4 regions of the Nonomuraea mangrovi genome follow, and region 4 is predicted to be linked to each of the others. Evidence: riboswitches for the same ligand, from Rfam matches in the RefSeq annotation. Region 4 holds a riboswitch; each other region holds the start of a gene.
What was found. Region 4 has a riboswitch for cyclic di-AMP ahead of ACFSKW_RS41415 (C40 family peptidase). Riboswitches for the same ligand answer to the same signal wherever they lie in the genome.
Positions count from the first base shown of each region.

Region 1: it holds a riboswitch for cyclic di-AMP, as region 4 does, so the genes downstream of both, ACFSKW_RS05625 (D-alanyl-D-alanine carboxypeptidase family protein) here and ACFSKW_RS41415 (C40 family peptidase) in region 4, are expected to answer to the same signal.
Region 2: it holds a riboswitch for cyclic di-AMP, as region 4 does, so the genes downstream of both, ACFSKW_RS31475 (C40 family peptidase) here and ACFSKW_RS41415 (C40 family peptidase) in region 4, are expected to answer to the same signal.
Region 3: it holds a riboswitch for cyclic di-AMP, as region 4 does, so the genes downstream of both, ACFSKW_RS14025 (coiled-coil domain-containing protein) here and ACFSKW_RS41415 (C40 family peptidase) in region 4, are expected to answer to the same signal.

Region 1 covers NZ_JBHUFV010000007.1:30,044-34,833, forward strand. Annotated here, with positions in the region: gene ACFSKW_RS05615 (SDR family NAD(P)-dependent oxidoreductase) at 1-270, opposite strand, end outside; gene ACFSKW_RS05620 (class I SAM-dependent methyltransferase) at 410-1,141, shown strand; gene ACFSKW_RS05625 (D-alanyl-D-alanine carboxypeptidase family protein) at 1,157-2,074, opposite strand; cyclic di-AMP (ydaO/yuaA leader) riboswitch at 2,088-2,230, opposite strand; gene ACFSKW_RS05630 (TetR family transcriptional regulator) at 2,540-3,163, opposite strand; gene ACFSKW_RS05635 (alpha/beta fold hydrolase) at 3,365-4,579, shown strand; gene ACFSKW_RS05640 (ABC transporter permease) at 4,677-4,790, opposite strand, start outside.
Region 2 covers NZ_JBHUFV010000047.1:282,511-287,300, reverse strand. Annotated here, with positions in the region: gene serA (phosphoglycerate dehydrogenase) at 1-836, shown strand, start outside; gene ACFSKW_RS31480 (hypothetical protein) at 1,276-1,398, shown strand; gene ACFSKW_RS31475 (C40 family peptidase) at 1,699-2,187, opposite strand; cyclic di-AMP (ydaO/yuaA leader) riboswitch at 2,356-2,500, opposite strand; gene ACFSKW_RS31470 (3-isopropylmalate dehydrogenase) at 2,601-3,653, shown strand; gene ACFSKW_RS31465 (branched-chain amino acid aminotransferase) at 3,862-4,790, shown strand, end outside.
Region 3 covers NZ_JBHUFV010000021.1:114,299-119,088, forward strand. Annotated here, with positions in the region: gene ACFSKW_RS14020 (cytochrome P450 family protein) at 1-497, opposite strand, end outside; gene ACFSKW_RS14025 (coiled-coil domain-containing protein) at 574-1,527, opposite strand; cyclic di-AMP (ydaO/yuaA leader) riboswitch at 1,531-1,671, opposite strand; gene galT (galactose-1-phosphate uridylyltransferase) at 1,739-2,800, opposite strand; gene ACFSKW_RS14035 (DeoR/GlpR family DNA-binding transcription regulator) at 2,797-3,576, opposite strand; gene ACFSKW_RS14040 (50S ribosomal protein bL37) at 3,712-3,789, shown strand; gene ACFSKW_RS14045 (AI-2E family transporter) at 3,952-4,790, shown strand, end outside.
Region 4 covers NZ_JBHUFV010000061.1:525,737-530,526, forward strand. Annotated here, with positions in the region: gene ACFSKW_RS41405 (M48 family metallopeptidase) at 1-134, opposite strand, end outside; gene ACFSKW_RS41410 (hypothetical protein) at 131-946, opposite strand; gene ACFSKW_RS41415 (C40 family peptidase) at 1,016-1,465, opposite strand; cyclic di-AMP (ydaO/yuaA leader) riboswitch at 1,596-1,738, opposite strand; gene ACFSKW_RS41420 (LysR family transcriptional regulator) at 2,082-2,987, shown strand; gene ACFSKW_RS41425 (C40 family peptidase) at 2,951-3,901, opposite strand; gene ACFSKW_RS41430 (NYN domain-containing protein) at 4,009-4,790, opposite strand, start outside.

The sequences.
Region 1 (4,790 bases), on a different contig from region 4:
CACCACGGCCCGGCCCGCGTTGTTGACCAGCACGTCCACCTGCCCGAAGCGGTCGAGCGTGCCCTGCACGAGGTCCGCGGCCGCGGCGACGTCGCGGGCGTCGAACTTCGCGATCAGGAAGGTGTCCGGGTACGCGGCCTCCAGGTCGGCCACGCTCTCGGGCCGGCGCACCGCCGCCACCACGTTGTCGCCCGCCGCGAGCGCCGACTCCGCCAGTGCGCGCCCGAAACCGCGGGACGCGCCGGTGATGATCCAGGTCTGTGTCGTCATGGCGAGAACGCTATGGTTTCGAGCGCGCTCGAACGCAAACCCGCGCGACCACGAACACTGAGACGTCGTCGTGGTGAGCGGGTGGCGAGACGCCGGAAATGATGTCGCCGGGCATTCGGCTGACGCGTAAGGTGCGGGCGTGCATCCTGCTGATTTCTATACAGGCATCGTCGCCGAGTTATACGGGCCGCTGAAGTCCGTGGCCCAAGATCCAGAGCCCTACGCGGCGTTCGTCCAAGAGGCTGGTTCCCCGGCTCTGGAGCTGGGGTGCGGGGACGGCGATCCATTGCTCGACCTGCGTCGGCGCGGCCTCGACGTCGAGGGTGTCGACTCCTCGGCGGACATGCTGCAGCGGTGCCGTCACCGGGCGCGGAAGCAAGGCGTCGATGTCGTCGTCTACCACCAGCGCATGGAGGCGCTCGATCTGCCACGCCGCTACCGTGCGATCTTTCTTGCCGGGCCGACTTTCAACCTGCTCCCCGACGACTCCATCGCTCTGGCCGCCCTTCACCGCATCCGCGACCATCTCGCCGTGGGCGGCACCGCCCTGGTGCCGCTGTTCGTCCCATCGCCCACACCTGCCGAACGGATCGGCCGGGTGCGCACCGCTACAGCGGACGACGGTGCAGAGTTGCGGGTCTCGGTGGTGTCCGAGGAGCGTAGCGATTCCGCGCGGACGCAGACGACGGTGTTGCGCTACGAGCGGTGCCGCGACGGCGAGAGCACCGTCGTGGACCGCCCCTGGGTACTGCACTGGTACACCCGCTCAGGATTCGAGAGCCTTGCCGCAGCCGCCGGCCTGATCGCGGTCTCGGTCCTGGAGTCGCCAGGCGCCTCCGACCTGCAATTCCAGCTGCAGGCCGCCGGTTAAGCTGCTGTCGAGTTGTCAGGGTTGCCTGCTGGTCGCCGCCCAGTCGAGGAGCGCCTGAGCGGTCTCGAAGCGGCGGCTGGAGCTGCTCTCTCCCAGAAGCACGCCGACCAGCTGACGGCCGTCCCGGTCGGCGGCGAAGGCGAGGGTGTAGCCCGCGGCGCGCGTGAATCCGGTCTTCAGGCCGATGGTGCCCGGCGTGCGGAGGAGGCGATTCGTGTTCCGCCAGGAGTAGGCGCGGTGCTCCGCCGTCTCAGGGATCGAGCGGTGCCGGGTGGAGCCGACCTTCTTGATCAACTGGTTGTTCAGCGCCGCCTGGGCGAGCCGCACCTGGTCGCGTGCGGTGGAGTAGCCGCCGCCCTTGGCGGGCATCCCGTCGACGTTGACGTACAGTGTGTCCTTCATGGCGAGCTCGCGGGCGTTGGCGTTCATCTTCGCCGTGAACGCGTCGACACCAGGCCCGTACGTGCGGGCGAGCGCGTGGGCGGCGTCCGCGCCGGAGGGCAGCATCAGGGCGTACAGCAGGTCCTCCACGGTGAGCCGGTCACCGGCGCGCAGGTACGCCACCGAGGCGCCGCCCCTCGACGCGTAACGCACGTCCTTGGCGGTGACCTCGACCACGTCGGTCGGCTTGGCCTGCTTCAACACGGTGTAGGCGGTCATCACCTTGGTAATGCTGGCCACCGGGACCCGAAGATCGGCCTTCTTGCTGAAGTAGACCTTGCCGGTCTTGGCGTCGATCACATGGGCGGCACGGCCGAGCACCGCGGGGGCGTCAGCGGAGGGGGCGGGAACGTGGGCACGGGGAGCCGGTGAAACGACCGAACCGGCCGGTGGGGCGGCCTGTGCGACAGGGGCGACGGCGGTCACGGCGCCTGCGGTGATGGCGACGCCGAGCAGCGCGCGGCCCAGCCGGTTCTTGAGGTACGTGGGCATGAAGGGGTTGTGCTCCTAGCTTCCATGCCGCCTACCGGGTTAGCTGACGGGTTCGGGCTGGGAAGTGCCCTACGGACGCGGCTGAGCCGGCGTTCGATTCACCCCAAGGGAAGTGGGTCCCCGGTTCCGTGGATACGGATTCGGCGGCCGAGTGTCGTCCTGCGGATGAGCCTCAGGAGACGCGCGGTCCGGGCAATGCAATGGCAACGGACGAGTCGACGGCTCGCTGCACAATGCACTAAAAATAGCCAAACTGCACAAAAGGGGCAAATACTCCACACTCGCTCCCGCCCGATCCGCTACGCGTCGGCGATCGACCCCCAGCCGTCGTTCCAGATGTTGTCCCAGTCGGCCTTCACGATGAGCTTGTACGCGCGGTGATCGCAGCACCGAGCCGGCAAGGTGCGACACCGACCGCCAGCAGGCGGAACCGGCTCGATCCGCGCCCCAGCCGCGTCCGTTGACTCAGCGTCCCCGGTCATGTCGGAGCGGGGACGGTTCGAGGTCGAGCGCGAGGTGGAGTTGGCGCGTCCACCAGCGCAGCTGCGCGGTCGGGTCGCTCGCCGCGACGCCGGTGAGGCCGGCGCTGCGGCGGAAGGCACTCCCGTAGAGAGGCTCCATCGCCATCGCTTGGTGGAGGGCCGCGACCGCGAGCCGCGTGTCCTCGGTCGAAGCCGCGGACGGCCGAAGCCTGTGGAGTGCGTCGACAACCGGGTTCAGCATCCCGTCGCCATGCTCTCGCCAGCCCGCAGCATGCAGCGCGACCGCCAGCTCGCCGTAGCCCTGCCGGTACAGACCTGCGAGTGACTCGACGAGCTCCAGGAGGTCGGCGCCCTGCTCCAGCCACGACGAGAGAACGTCCTGCACAGCGGCTCTCAGTTGGCGTCCACCGTGTCGAAGCAGTTCGCGCAGCAGGTTGTCGCGGCTCTGGAAGTGGTGTGTCACGCCGGCGTCGGTCATGCCGACCCGGGCGGCGACGGCACGCACCTGGACCGCCGCGACGCCTCCGTCGGCGAGCAGCGCTGCCGCGGCGTCGAGGATCAGCCGGCGAGCCTCTTCAGGCGGTCTTCGTGTACGGCGTGTCCCCACGACTCCAACCTTACCTTGACCGGCCAAGGCAGCGGGTCGTATCGTACCTTGACAGCTCAAGGTAAGGGGTGCGGACATGCCTGTGGTCGACCTCACGACGTCGCGAGGGAACGAGGTTCCGGCCTCCCGTGAGGGCCTCGCTCGACGATTCGGTGCCGTCCCTGGCGGCAGGCGCCGGGACGAGCCGGGCTCCGACCAGCGATGACCGAAGTCACCCTCGCCCGAGGAGACGTGACGCTGCGAGGCACGGCCACCGGCATCGGTCCGACCGTCATCCTGCTCCACGCCGGAGCCGAACGTCGCGGTGTGTGGACGCCGGTCGCGGCGGCGCTCGCCCTGTCCGGGCTCCGGACCGTGGCCTTCGACCTGCGCGGTCACGGCGACAGCTCGGGACGGGCAACGACGCTGCGGGCCATCGAGCAGGACGTGACCGCGATGATCTGCCGAGAGCCGGCACCGGTCGTCGTGGTCGGCGCCTCCCTCGGCGGGCTGGCCGCCATCGCGGCCCTCGCCGACCCACGCGCGGCACGACATGTCGCCGGGTTGGTGCTCGTCGACGTCGTACCCGATCCCGATCCCGATCGGGTTCGCGCCTGGCTCGATGCCCGTGGCCTCCGCCACATCCACGCCGAGCTCGTCGAGGACATCCTCGAACGCGGTCCCGAGCTTCTGGCGACAGCCGCGAAGATCGAGCTGCCGATCCTGCTCGTTCGTGGCGGGCCGCGCTCACCGCTCATCGACGCTGAGGTGGAGCGCTTCCGCGCCGCCAACCCTGCGGTCACGGTCTCTCAGGTGCCTGCCGCAGGTCACCTGGTAGCTCGTGATGCTCCCGATGAGCTCGCCCGCATCGTCGCGGACCGCGCGTCGACGTGGCTCGCCACCGGGACGACCGCCCGTCGTGCCTTCGCGCTGCAACGCTCGCTGGGCGCCGACCGGCTCGACCACCCAGGTGGAACGCTGCTCGCCCACCTGCACAGGGTGCACGCCCTCACCGTGGCGTGGTCCGCCGCGCCACGTACCCAGCTGGCCGCCATCTGCCACGCGACCTACGGCACCGACGGGTTCCCGCACGCGCTCATGGCGACGACGGAGCGGCGACGGCTCGAACGCGTCATCGGGTCCGATGCCGAGTCGCTCGTCTATCTCTATGGCGCCTGTAACCGATCCCACACCTACCGCGACCTCGGGCGCCAACCGCTTCCCGTCCGTGATCGCTTCACCGGCGACATCACGCCGATCCATGAGGCCGACCTCGTCGACTTCGCCGTGCTCACCATCGCCAACGAGCTCGACGTCGCCCGCTTCGCTCGTCTTCCACGCACGGCCCTGAACGAGATCCGCCGCCTCGTGGCCGCGCTCGCCGCCTACGCGCCCGTCGAAGCCGCGCGGGCGCTCGACGACGGCGCCCTCGCATGACCATCGAACAGCCATGGACGCTCGCCGACCCGCCGGGGCTGTCCGGCGTTCGTGCCGGCGACGACCTTGTGGCTCCTCGGCGGCGGCGATCCCCTGCCTAGCCCGTGGTGAGATCGCGGCGGCGCATGCCGTACAGACCGAGGGCCGTCAGCGCCGCGGCGAGTGCGACCAGGACCACCGTGGCCACCGGGGCGAACGCCCCCAACGGGTG
Region 2 (4,790 bases), on a different contig from region 4:
GCGCGGGCCTCGACGTGTTCGCCAAGGAGCCCTGCACCGACAGCCCGCTGTTCGAGCTGGACCAGGTCGTCGCCACCCCGCACCTCGGCGCCTCCACGCACGAGGCGCAGGAGAAGGCGGGCACGCAGGTCGCGCGCAGCGTCAAGCTCGCCCTCGCCGGCGAGTTCGTTCCCGACGCGGTCAACGTCCAGGGCGGCGTGGTCGCCGAGGAAGTCAAGCCCGGCCTGCCGCTCGCCGAGAAGCTGGGCCGCGTGTTCACCGCGCTCGCCGGTGAGACCGCCACCAAGCTCGACATCGAGGTGCGCGGCGAGATCGCCTCGCAGGACGTGCGGGTGCTGGAGCTGGCCGCGCTCAAGGGCGTCTTCACCGACGTCATCGAGGACGCGGTGACCTACGTGAACGCGCCGCTGCTGGCCAAGGAGCGCGGGCTGACCGTCGAGCTGGTCACCAGCTCGGAGAGCCCCGACTGGCGCAACGTCGTCGGCGTCCGCGGCGTGCTGGCCGACGGCCGGACCGTCTCGGTGTCGGGCACGCTCTCGGGGCCGCGCCAGGTCACCAAGATCGTCGAGGTCAACGGCTACGAGATGGAGATCGAGCCGACCGACCATCTGGCCTTCTTCACCTACACCGACCGGCCGGGCATCGTCGGCGTCGTGGGTCACCTGCTGGGCGAGAAGGGCATCAACATCGCCTCCATGCAGGTGGCGCGGGACGTCAAGGGCGGCAAGGCGCTGATCGCGCTGACCGTCGACTCGGCGATCCCCGCCGACGTGGTGGACCAGATCGTGGGCGAGATCGGCGCCGACAGCGGGCGCTCGGTGGACCTCACCGACTGACGGCCGCTCGCGTCACGACGCCCTCCCGCCCTGTGGCGCGGGAGGGCGTTCTTCTTGCCGTCATCTCCCGGTTCCCTGCGCCGTACGGCACGCCGTGCCACGCGCCTCCGTGGCCACCGGCCGCCCTCCGTCCAGGGGACGCTCCTCGGGAGCGCTCGCGCGCCACCGCAACGGCGTCTCAAATAGTGAGATATTCGGACGTCCTACGAGACAGCCGGGGCCGTGCCAGGTACTTTGGAATGGATGCGCTGGGTACTCGTCATTCTTACCAGCCGCGACGGGGCCTGTTAGGGCAGGTCGGCCACCCGTCGCGGTGAGCGGCGTCGTGTCGGCCTTAAGCCCCCTCCGTCCGGTCCGTGATCCGGACCGCACGAGACCAGGCCCGGTCGGATTCGCGACCGGGATCCGACGTCCGATCCACTCGCGTCCGCGAAAAGAGATGAGTCACGTGTACGACATGTATCCATGGAACCGCGCCGAAGATCACGATGAGGAGGCGGCGGAGGCCGTCCAGACCGCGCTGGACCGCAGGGACAACGGCGGCTCCCCCTCCCCCCGCTGAACGGGGCCACCCGGTGGAGTTCCCCCTGCTCCACCGGGGTGAACCCACTCGCCTTCGAACCGCATGAGCCCGGGAATCACAGGAGACGACCGTCTCCTGTGATTCCCGGGCTCATGCGCGCGCCTGAACCTCCGGAAGGCTCCGCGGAACGGGGTGTCTCCGGGAGCCTTCGGATCTTCACGTCTTTCGCGGCCGCTGACGGTGTTCTCCGTCATGCGACAGCGCCAGGGAGTCCTCGTGTCTCCGTGCCAGTCGTGGGGCCGGAGTGCTGGAACCTCCCGCGAGTTCGGCGGCCCGGGCCTAGAAGGTGGCCCGCAGCGACATGGGGGCCGCCTCGGTCTTCACCTCGACCAGTCGCCGGGACTGCGCCACGCCCTTCGGGTCAGGCCGTACCGCGCCGACGAACGCCTGGCGGCGCCACGGGCTGAGCTTCTCCTCCTTCACCACGTCGCCGCTGCGCGGCGCGTGCACCATGTAGCCGTCCTTGGAGATCATCCCGACGTGCCCGAGGTTGCTGAAGAAGACCAGGTCGCCGGGCTTCAGGTTCTCCCACTTGATCTTCTTGTCGAATGCCTGGTACTGGTCGCGTGCCACGCGGGGAAGCTCGATCCCCGCCTTCTCGTAGGCCCTCAGCATCAGTCCCGAGCAGTCGTAGCCGCTCGGGCTGGTGCCGCCCCAGACGTACGGGGTGCCCCGTTTGGACATCGCGAACTTCAGTGCGATCTGCCATGCGGGCTTGGGTATCTGCTTGAGCTGGGCCTTCTTGATGTCCGCTCCGGTGATGGTCATCGTGCGAGCGGGGTCGCCCTGTACGGGCTTGGTGTCGTCAGGTTGGACCGACTGGCTCTTCAGGGTCTCGACCTGGATGGGGGTGGCCGACGCGGGGGAGGCGGCGGCGGCTGATCCTGCGGCGAGGAGGCCACCGAGGACGGCGGCCGTGACGATGCGAGACAGGGGAATGTCCTTCCACGGGGCCGACCGGGTTAGCTGACGGGCTCGGGCGTGGAAGCCGCCCTACGGCATGGGGGTGCCGATTCGCCCCAAGGGGGAATGGGTCCCCGGCTCCGTGCGAACGTCGCAGCGGATTAGGCTGGCAGGGACTCTAACGAAAGGGTCAAAAGACCGCAAACCCGACAAAACGCCGTGTCCGGAAAATGAGATGCGGTGTTCGACAGCCGAGACGACCCGGTAAGGTACCGGCCATGGAGTCGCGCAACATTCGTCTGGCCGTCATTCCCGGTGACGGGATCGGCACCGAGGTCGTCGCCGAAGGGCTCAAGGTCCTGGAGGCGGTCGGCGCCAAGATCGACACCACTCACTACGATCTGGGTGCCACCCGTTACAACGCCACCGGTGAGACCCTCACCGACGAAACCCTGCAGGAACTGCGCGGCTACGACGCCATCCTGCTCGGCGCGATCGGCGACCCGAGCGTCCCGCCAGGGATCCTCGAGCGCGACCTGCTGCTCCGACTCCGCTTCGAGCTCGACCACTACGTCAACCTGCGCCCGGTGAAGCTCTTCCCCGGCGTGGAGACCCCGCTGGCCGACACCCGCCCCGAGGACATCGACATGATCGTCGTCCGCGAGGGCACGGAGAGCCTCTACGCCGGCGCCGGCGGCGTCCTGCGTCGCGGCACCCCGCACGAGGTCGCCACCCAGGACTCCCTCAACACCGCCTTCGGCGTCGAGCGTGTGATCCGCTACGCCTTCGCCAAGGCCGCCGAGCGTCCCCGCAAGAAGCTCACGCTGGTCCACAAGACCAACGTGCTCGCCTACGCGGGCGACCTCTGGATGCGCACCCTCAACCGGGTCGCCGCGGACTTCCCCGACGTCACCACCGAGTACCAGCACGTCGACGCCGCCTCGATGTTCTTCGTCAACCAGCCGGAGCGCTTCGACGTGATCGTCACCGACAACCTGTTCGGCGACATCATCACCGACATCGGCGCCGCCATCGCCGGCGGCATCGGCCTGGCCGCCAGCGGCAACATCAACCCCGACAGGACCGCGCCCAGCATGTTCGAGCCGGTCCACGGCAGCGCGCCCGACATCGCGGGCCAGGGCAAGGCCGACCCGACCGCCACCATCCTGTCCGTCGCCATGATGCTCGACCACCTCGGCCTGACCGAGGAGGCGGCCCGCGTCGAGCAGGCCGTCGCCGACGACATCGTGGAACGCCTGGCGGGATGGGCCGGCCGTACGACGCACGAGATCGGTGACGACATCACCGCACGAGTAGCCGGCGGCGCCTGACCGCCTGCCACTCAGCACCACAGGCGGCCTGGCGCCCTTCGGCCGGGTCCATACTGTCCTGGATCCGGCGAGCGCGTAGCCGCCTGGATACCACATTGAGCGCCTGGCGGCTCGCGAGATCGCCAGGCGTTTGCTGTAAGTTCCCGTTACCCGGTTCATCGCAAAATGGACTCAGGGCAAATCTCGCGAAAAGAGAAGGATTTCCGTCATGACCACCGCTCAGAAGCTCAGCTTCGATGTGCAGCTCTCCGACCACGCTCGCACTGCGGCGGAGCGTGAGCAGGTACTGGCGAGCCCGGGGTTCGGGCAGACCTTCACCGATCACATGATCTCGATCGACTACACCGAGGGCAGGGGCTGGCACGACGCGCGGCTCATGCCGTACGGGCCGCTCGTCCTCGACCCCGCGACCTCGGTCTTCCACTACGCGCAGGAGCTGTTCGAGGGACTCAAGGCCTACCGCCAGACCAACGGGTCGATCGCCACGTTCAGGCCGTACGCGAACGCCGCCCGCTTCAACGCCTCCTGCGTCCGGATGGCCATGCCCGAACTGCCCGAGGACACCTTCGTCGAGTCCCTGGACCTGCTCGTCCAGACCGACCGCGAGTGGGTCCCCACCACCGAGGGACACAGCCTCTACCTGCGGCCCTTCATCATCGCGACCCAGGTCGGGCTGGGCGTCAACTACCCGTCCAAGACCTACAAGTACATGGTCATCGCCTCGCCCGCCGCCTCCTACTTCAGCGGCGGCGTGCAGCCGGTGTCGGTGTGGCTGTCCACCGAGTACACCCGCGCCGCCCCCGGCGGGACCGGCGCGGCCAAGTGCGGCGGCAACTACGCCGGCGCCTTCGTCGCCCAGCGCGAGGCTGTCGCTAACGGGTGCGACCAGGTGGTCTGGCTCGACTCCAACGAGCACAGGTACGTCGAGGAGATGGGCGGGATGAACCTGTTCTTCGTCTTCGGCAACAAGCTCTTCACCCCCGCGCTGACCGGCACCCTGCTGCCCGGCATCACCCGCGACTCCATCCTGTCCCTGGCCGCCGACCTGGGACTGGAGGCCGAGGAGGGCCGCATCTCGATCGAGGAGTGGCAGGCCGGGTGCGAGTCCGGCGAGCTCACCGAGGTGTTCGCGTGCGG
Region 3 (4,790 bases), on a different contig from region 4:
TCAGGGATGCCGACGAGCTCGCAGATGACGGTGATGGGAAGCGGGTAGGCGTACTCCTCGACGAGGTCGACCACGCGGTCGGTCGGCAGCGCGTCGAGGAGCTCGGCGCTGATCTCCTCCACCCTGGGCCGCAGTTCCGTCACCCGCCTGGCGGTGAAGGCGCGCGAGACCAGCCTGCGCAGCCTGAGGTGGTCGTCGCCGTCGAGATCGAGGATCCCGTCGGTGAGGTAGCGGGCGTATTCGGGCGGGACGCCTCTGGCCTGTGTCAGCTTCTCCCGCATGTCGGTGACCTCGGCGCCGGGCACGTTGCCGGGGTCGTTGACGAAGCGGTGGTCGCTCAGCACGGACTTGACGTCGTCGTACCGGGTGACCAGCCAGATCGGGGTGTCCTGCCCGGGGAAGGAGGCGCGGAGGACGGGCGCCTCCTCCCTGAGCTGGGCGAAACCCCTGTAGGGATCGGTCAGCAGGCCGGGGTCCATCAGGTTGACGGTCTTCATGAGCGCCTCTCGTGACCGGAAGGATGAATCTGGTCATCGAGTCAAACGTACGCTCGCCGCCGACCCCCTGCAAGGATCAGTTCATCGAGATGTGCACGTGGTCGTAGTGGTTGGCGGTGATGCTGCCTCGGTCGGACATCGCCCGCCAGCCGCTGCCGCTGTTGATGCGCTGCCGCCAGATCACGTACTTGATGCCCAGGCGGCTCTGGTTCTTCATCGCCCACGCGGCGACCTGGTCGCCGAGCGTCCTGTTGGCGGCCGTCGGAGTGGCGCCGCCCGAGCTCATCATGAAGTCGCAGGCGCGCCCGAGCGGATGCTCTCCGCTGCCGCCCGACCGGTAGCAGCCCACCTCGAACGGCAGCGCGAACGACTTCTTGATCGTGTCGCGCATGAGCCTGGTCCGCGGCGTGATGTTCTCCGAGCCCGTGGGCAGCTCGGGCGCCCAGCTTCCGTCGCTCTTGCGCCCCGGCCCCGTCGGCACGAGGCCCTGCAGCTTCTTCTCGATGTTCTTGATCATGCCCTCGGCCTCCTTCCGGTCGTCGGCGACCTGGTCGGCCTCCGTCTTGATCCGGTCGGCGAGCGCGATCGCGTCGGTGGCGGCCTGCTTCTTGGTGTCGCGGGCCGCGGCGACGCTCTTGACCACGGCATCCTGCTCGGCGCTCATCTGCTCGAGCAGCGCGGCGGTGTTGAGGTCGGGGGTGTAGAGCAGCATCGGCAGGTCGGGGGTGCTGGCCTGGTAGCGCATCTCGGTGATCTTGGAGGCCTCGGCTTCGGCCTTGGCCAGCGTCTGCTCGGCCGTCGCCAGCCGCTTCTTCGCCGTCTTGGCGGCCTTCCGGGCCTCGGCGAGCGAGACCCGCTTGGCGTTGTAGCGCTCGATGAGCTTGTCGACCTTGGTATTGAGCTCCTTCAACTCGGCGCGCAACGTGGGCTCGGACGGCTTGGGGGCAGCCGAGGCCGCCGTCGCGGAACCGATGATGAGGGACAGCGCGGCAAGAGCACCGCATGCGAAACGAGACGTGGGGGACGCCACGAACGATCCTCTCCGTCTGCCGGCCGGGTTAGCTGACGGGTTCGGGCGGGAGATGCGGCCCTACCACAGACGTGGATTCACCCCAGGTTCTTGGTGGGTCCCCGGCTCCCGGGCGACGCGCCCGGGATTAGGCATGTAACGGCTGTGAAAGCCGACGAAAAGGGATGTTAGTAGTAAACCAGCGGTAATGCGACCTAAATCGGACACCAAATCAGTGATCTACCTGAGCGCGCAGAAGCCGCGCGGCCTCCTCCGGCAGCACGTCGTTGACGAACGCCCCCATCGCCGACTCCGAGCCCGCGAGGTACTTCAGCTTCTCCGGGGCTCTGCGGATGCTGAACAGCTCCATGTGGAGATAGGCCAGGTCACGACCCCGCCGCACGGGGGCCTGATGCCAGGCGGCGACGTACGGCATGACCACGCCGAACAGGCCGTCGAGCGCTCTCAGCACACGGGTGTAGACGGGACCGAAGGCGGCGCGCTCCTCCTGGGTGAGGGCGGCCAGGTCGGGCACCTGGCGGTGCGGGTAGAGGTGGACCTCGAACGGGTAGCGGGCGGCGGCCGGCACGAACGCGGTCCACAGCTCGTTGCCGGCGACCACACGCTCGCCCGCGCGCTCCGCGGCGAGCACGTCGGCGAACAGGTTCGGCCGGCCCGCCGCGGCCGCCAGGTGCCGGCGGGTGCGCGGGGTCACGTACGGGTAGGCGTAGATCTGGCCGTGGGGGTGGGCCAGCGTGATGCCGATCTCGGCGCCCCTGTTCTCGAAGCAGAACACCTGCTCCACACCGGGGATCGCCGACAGCTCGGCCGTGCGGTCGGCCCATGCCTCCATGACCAGCTCCACCTGCTCGTCGGAGAGGGCGGAGAAGGAGGAGTCGTGGTCGGAGGTGAAGCAGACCACCTCGCAGCGCCCGACGCCAGGGCGCACCTCGCTCAGGCCGCCTGGATCGGTGTAGGAGCCCAGGTTGGTGGAGAAGCTGGGGAACCTGTTCTCGAAGACGACCACGTCGTAGTCCGGCGCGGGGATCTCGGTCGGCATCCCGGGCCTGGTCGGGCACAGCGGGCACTCGTTGGCCGGAGGCAGGAAGGTACGGGTCTGCCGGTGGCCCGCCATCGCCACCCACTCCTCGGTGAGCGGGTCGTAGCGCAGCTCGGAGGCGACCGGCCTGGGCGGCAGCTCGCGCTCGTCGATCGCGCTCCTGTCGGCGTCGTCGCGCCGATCGAAGTAGATCAGCTCCCGGCCGTCGGCCATGTGCGCGATGGTGCGCTTCACTTCGTTTCCTCCGCGATGATCAGTTCTCCCGCCCGCTCGGCCAGCTCCGCGCGGGCCTCCTCCGGCAGGTTCGCGTCGCTGATGACGACGTCGGCCTCCGACAGTTCCGCGATCGTGCTGATGCCGACCGTGCCCCACTTGGTGTGGTCTGCGGGGACCACCAGGCGGTGGGCGGAGGCCACCAGCTCCCTGTCGGTCTCCGACTCCAGCAGGTTCGGGGTGGTGAACCCCGCTCTCGTGCTCATGCCGTGCACGCCGAGGAAGAGCGTGTCCACGTGCAACCGCCTGATCGCCGCGACGGCGACGGGCCCGACGAGGGCGTCGGAGGGCGTGCGGACGCCGCCGGTCAGCACGACCGTGCGGTCGGCGCGCGGGCTGCGGTGGAAGACGTCGGCCACGGGGATGGAGTTGGTGATGACGGTCAGGTCCGGCACATCGACCAGGTGGTGGGCCAGCGTCCATGTGGTCGTGCCCGCCGACAGGGCGACGGCCGTGCCGGGACGGACGAGCGTGGCGGCCCTGCGGGCGATCGCGTCCTTCTCCGGCTGCTGGCGCATCGACTTGGCGGCGAAGCCGGGCTCCTCGGTGGAGCCTGGGCCGTTGATCGTGGCGCCGCCGTGGACCTTCTCCAGCAGGCCTCGCTCGGCGAGCGCCTCCAGATCCCTGCGTATGGTCATGTCGGAGACGCCGAGCTCGCGCACGAGGTCGGCCACCCGGACTCCGCCGCTGCGGCGGACGCGCTCCAGGATCGCCTGCTGTCGCTGTGGTGCGAGCACGTACCCCTCCTTCCAACAGATTCCACCAAATTATGACACATCTATGTTGAAACATGGGGAGTGGGATCCGGCAAAGCCCTTGTCGCGAGAGACGCGTTCGCGAGAGGTTGGGATCATCACGTGAGGAGGTAAATCATGGCCAAGCGCGCACGCAAGACCAAGGCCCGCAAGAAGAAGGCGGCCAACCACGGCAAGCGCCCCAACGCTCGCTGAGGTAGGACATCGGGTACTGCTCGTACCCGATGTTCATCCCTCCTGCGGGCCCCGCGAAAGGCCCGGACGCGAAACGGTGTGACAGGCCGTCGGAGGCCTGCGCGTCACGGTGACCGGCGCGGTTACCGGCTTCCACCGGCGGCGGTCGCCATAGTGTGACGCATGATGTCGCGTGGACTGCGGATCCTCATCGGCCTCGCGGCCGCGATGATCGTGCTCGCGGGTCTCAGGAGCGTCAGCGCGATCGTGGGCCCCGCCTTCCTTGCCCTCACGCTGACGATCGCGGTCAGCCCGCTGCGTTCATGGCTGAAGCGGCGCGGCGCGCCCCCATGGGTGCTGATGACCGTGCCGCTGCTGGTCGTCCTGCTGGTCCTGCTGGCGTTCGTGAGCTCGCTTGTCGTCTCGATCGCACAGCTGGCCGGCCTGCTGCCCACCTACACCGACGAGTACAACGCGATGGCCGCGGGGGTCACGCGGTGGCTCGGCACCTTCGGCATCACCCCTGACCAGATCAGCGCCGCGGTCAAGGCGCTGGACCCCAGCAAGCTCGTGCCGCTCGTGCAGGGCTTCCTGTCCAGTCTGCTCGGCGTCGTGTCCGCCTTCGTGCTGATCCTCCTGCTGGTGTACGGCATGAGCCTGGACGCGGGGCCCACCCAGACGGCCGTCCGCAAGCTGGAGGGAACCAGGCCCGACCTGGTGCGCGCGCTGACCGACTTCACCAGGAGCACCTGCCGCTATCTCGTGGTCTCCAGCATCTTCGGCCTTGTCGTGGCCGTGCTCGACGCGGGTGCGCTGTGGCTGCTCGGCGTGCCGCTGCCGCTGCTGTGGGGGCTGCTGGCCTTCATCACCAACTACATCCCCAACATCGGCTTCATCCTCGGGCTCGTCCCGCCCGCCCTGCTGGCCCTGCTGGACTCGGGCTGGGTCACCATGGTGTGGGTGATCGTCGTCTACAGCGTGCTCAACTTCGTCATCCAGTCGGTGATCCAGCCGAAGTACGC
Region 4 (4,790 bases):
TCCCGCGCGGGATCGGGCGGTACGGAGGGCGCCCCCCGCAGGAGGTCCCACGGCGTGGTGAACGCCACGACCGCGAGGATCGCCGCCCCGAGCACCACCAGCGCGATGCCCGCCTGCCGGTCCAGCCGCCTCATCCGTTTCCCTTCGCGCCGGTCAGCTCGTCCCGGACATACTCCCGCCAACGCGTGACGAGCGCGCGGACCGACAGGCCCAGCGGCTCCAGCGCGTGGTCGAGATCCTGTCCGGCAGCCCGATGGTAGAGGTCGACGAGCGCATGCTCGCCGTACACGGTGGCGACCAGCCGGCAGGCCAGCCACGCCTCCTGGTAGACCTGCGCGAGCCGCGGCGAGCCCGGCGCGAAGTCGGCGTCGGCGGGCAGCGCGGAAGGGAGCAGTCCCGCGCGCGCCTCGGCCGCCAGCTCCGCCGCCGCCACCCGCGTGGGGAGGCCCGAGCGCAGGTAGCCGACGTAGTCGGCGAAGCCCTCCCGCAGCCACACGGGCCGTCCTTCGGTGCCGGCGGCCACGTGGGTGAGCTCGTGGGCGAGGACGACGTCGCGGCCGACGGGCGTCAGCCGCGCGAACGCGCCGGGCAGGACGATCACCCGTCCCTGCGAGGCCAGCGCGGCCAGTCCTTCCACGGCTCCCGTGCCCGCGAGCGCGGCGGCCTCCGCGGAGGTCCTGGGCACCAGCACCAACGGCCGTACGGCGCGCCGCAGGACGGCGGAGACGGTGAGCGCGGCCGCGTCGGCTCTGGAGGCGAGGTCGCGGAGGAGCGCGGCCTCGGCGTCGTGGCCCACGACGAGCGAGCGCGTGCCGTACGCCACGGTGACGCCGGCCGCCCACAGCCCTCTGGCCTCGGGCGGCAGCCGACGCCCCGCCGACCCCGCCACCGTGCAGATCGCGGGGCAGGCCAGCGCGGCCGCCAGCAGCGTTCTGCGGGTCACCACGGCTGCGATGCTAGCCCGGACAGGCCAGAACCCCGTCCGAGGGGGGTGGACGGGGTTCTGGACGTCCGGCTAGGCGCCGGGGCGGACCGCGCCGGCGAAGGAGGCCTTGCGCCAGCCGCTGAGCTTCTCGATCCGCACGGTCTTGCCTGTGCTCGGCGAGTGGATCATCCGGCCGTGGCCGACGAACATGCCCACGTGGCCTTTCCCGCGGAAGAACATCAGGTCACCTGGCTTGAGGTTGCTCCATGTGACCTTCTTCCTGATGCGCGAGTACTGGCTGTACGTCACGCGCGGGATCTTGATGCCGGCCTTGGCCCAGGCGTACTGGACCAGTCCTGAGCAGTCGAAGGCACCCGGTCCCGTGCCGCCGAAGCGATACGGGTCGCCGACCTGCTTCTTCGCCATGGCGACGGCCTTGGCGGCCTTCACCTTCTGCCGAGCGGCCTTGGTCTGCTGCTTCGCCTTGGACGTCGACGCCGCGGCCGTCTGCGCGGTGCTCACCGTCTTCAGGGTGCTCACCGCCTCAGCGGTCACGGTCGCCTGTGCCGTGGGTGCGTGGAGGACGACTCCTCCCATCGCCGCCACGACGCCACTCAGGGCAAGGCAGGACAGACGGGTTTTCTTCAAGGGGGTAGACAGAACGTCTCCTCGGGACTTCCACGAATGCCTACCGGGTTAGCTGACGGGTTCGGGCGTGGAAGTCGCCCTTCCGGCCCGAAGGCCGGATTCACCCCAGGTACGTGGGTCCCCGGCTCCGTGCTCCATGCCGCACGGATTCGGCAGGTCGACCGCGCACGCCTCTCAGCGGCCTCGGCGCGGCGACCAGCGGATCTTTTGCGCGCACACCGGCCACTTCGCGGGCCGGTGGACGTTGCCGGCGCCATGGCTTGGTCGCCGCGATGCGAGAAGGTACCTGGATGCCCAACGGCAGGCAAAGCCGAAGTAAAGATGTCAAGATCACCGACCGGCACTTGTCAGGACCGGATCCGCTGCTCCACAGAGCCCTTCGTCGGGCGAAAGTGACCCTTGTCACACTTGTACCAATGACGACTTGTCAGGTCCCATTTGTCACATATGTCACACCAGTAACATGAGCCGGAAGCGAGGGCTTACGCCCTACCCATAAGCTCTCGGCATGCTTGATACGTGGTCGCTTCGCGTGCTGCTGGAGGTCGGACGGCGCGGCTCCTTCTCGGGAGCGGCCGAGGCCCTGTCGATGACCCAGCCGGCCGTCTCGAGACAGATCGCCACCCTCGAACGCCGCACCGGCGTCACGCTCTTCCACCGCCGTCCGAGAGGCGTCCAGCCCACCGAGGCGGGCCTGGCGGCCATCGAGCAGGCCGAGGCCGTGCTCAACGGGATGAGCCTGTTCGAGACCAGGTTGCGGGCCTTCACCACGGCCGAGGCCGGCACGGTCAGGGTCGCGGCCTTCCCCAGCGCGGCCACCAGGTTCGTCCCCGAGAGCTTCCGCCGTTTCGCCGCTGCCCGCCCCGCCGTCGAACTCTCCCTCACCGTCGGCGGGGAGGGCTTGATGGAAGGCGCGATCGACGTCGACCTGCGCACCTCATGGGACGCCGCTCCCGAACCCGGGCTCGAGGTGCTCGACCTGTTCGAGGACGAGCTGCTGGTCGCCCTGCCCGCCGAGCACCCGCTGGCGGCGGCCGAGCGCGTACGGCTGGCCGACCTGGCCGACGAGCCGTGGATCGACGGCACCCACCCCGACTGCCTGGGCCCCATCGCGGAGCTGGCGGCCGCGATGGGCCGCGCGCCGAGGATCAGCCACCTGTGCGACGACTGGAACGGCCGCCAGGGCCTGGTGGCGGCGGGGGTCGGGGTGATGCTCTACCCGTCGATCGCGGGCAGGGCCGTACGCGCCGACATTAGGCTGGTGGAGCCCTCGCCGCGGCTGCCCGCCAGGCGGATCAGCGCCGTCTTCCTGCCTGCGCGTGGACGCCCGCCCGCGGTGAGCGCCTATCTGGAGGTGTTGCGCGAGATGGGCGAGGCCTACGGGCGGATGGCGCCGACGAGCCGCCTGCCGTAGGCGGACAGGGGGACGACCTTCACCACGTCACCCGTCTGGGGGGCGTGCACGATCTTGCCGTCGCCCGCGTAGATGCTCACGTGCCCGAGGCCCTCGCTGAAGATCAGGTCGCCGGGCTGCAGGGCGTCGAGCGAGACCCTGCGCTTGGCGCCCCACGCCCACTGCTCCCACGTCGTCCGCGGCAGCGACACGCCGCCCGCCCGCCACGAGGCCTGGGTCAGGCCCGAGCAGTCCCAGCCGCCGGGCCCGGTCCCGCCGTACTGGTAGGGCTTGCCGACCTGGGCGAAGGCGAAGCTGAGCACGGAGGCCGCGTTGCCGGAGGCCGAACCGGTGTACTTGATGCCGGTGCTGTTCGGGTTGCCGACCTTGTAGGCGCCGAGCTTTCGCAGCAGCTTCTCCTGCTCCTTGATCAGCTCGAGGACCTTGTCCTTCTCCGACTTGACCTCGTCGCGCAGCTTGTCCGCCTCGGTGAGCGCGCCCTTGGCCTGCTCCTTGTCGGCCTTGAGCTGGCGGTTCTCCTGGTCGAAGACGGCGAGCACCTGCGCCCGCTCGTTCGTCATCTGGTCCATGAGCGCCATGCTGCCGAGGGTCGCCGTGGGGTCGGCGTCGCTCAGCATCGTGGTCCACGAGGTCATGTCGGCGCCCTGGTAGGCGTTGACCGCCATGCCGACGACCTCGGCCCGCAGGCCGGCCACCTTGGCCACCTTGCTCTTGTACCGGTTGTTGAGGCCGGTGAAGGTCTTCTTGGCCTTCTTGTACTTCTCGGTGGCGGTGTTGTACTTGTCGACGACCTTGTCGGCCTTGTCGTTGAGCTTCTCGAGCTTGGCCTTCGCCTGCGCGATCGTCGGTTTGGGATCGGCGACCGCGCCGTCCAGAGGCAGGAGAAGAGCCCCGATCACGAGACCCGCAGCCACCGGTACCCGGCCAAACCTCACAGCGACACGCCTCCCAGTGATCACGCCTGGGGCGAAATAGTACAGAAGCGTCGCCTAGCAGCTCAAAATGTCGCCCAATTTGTGACCTAGGCCCGGCCAAGACGGCGCAGGAGCAGCGCCGACTGCACGGGGCGCGCGCCCATCCTGCGCACCGACTCGGCCACCTCGCGGTCGGAGGAGACCACCGCGATCGCCCTGCCCTGCGGCTCGGCCCTGACGAGCTGGCGGATCAGGTCGTCGGCGATCTCGCCGGGCGCGCTGAACATCACCCGCACCCCGCGCGGCGCGACGACCTGCACCGGCGCGTTGAGCTCCGCGCCGTCGAAGACCACGGTCACCTCGACCCTGGTCTGCGCGACCAGGCCGCCGAGGCCGGTCATCAGCCGGTTGCGCTGGTCGGCGAGCGTGAGCGTGCCGTACCCGGTCTTGGTCACGTTGTAGCCGTCGATGATCAGGTGCACCTGCGGCAGTGCCAGCAGCTGGTCGAGCAGCTGCGGGTCGTCGTCGGCCAGCGCTCTGGCGGGCACTCCCCGCACGGTGGGCACGCCGGGGGCGACGGCGGCGACCGAGTCGGCGGGCCTGCTGATCGTGGTGGGCAGGGCCAGCTCCCTGCGCAGCCCCGCGGAGGCGTCCTGGAGGGCGTCGAGCAGCACTCTGATCCTGCTGTCCTCGACGCTGCGGCCCTCGCGGGCGGCCCTGCGTGAGGCTTCGAGCTGCCGCTCGACGTCGGCCAGGCGCTCCTTCAACCGTCGCAGCTCCGACTCGCCGGCGCTGCCCGCCGTGGACGCGGCCAGCTTGGCCTCCTCAGCGGCATGCGCCATCTCGTCGGCGCGCCGGTCGGCGGCTTTGAGCCGCTCCCTGGCGTCGT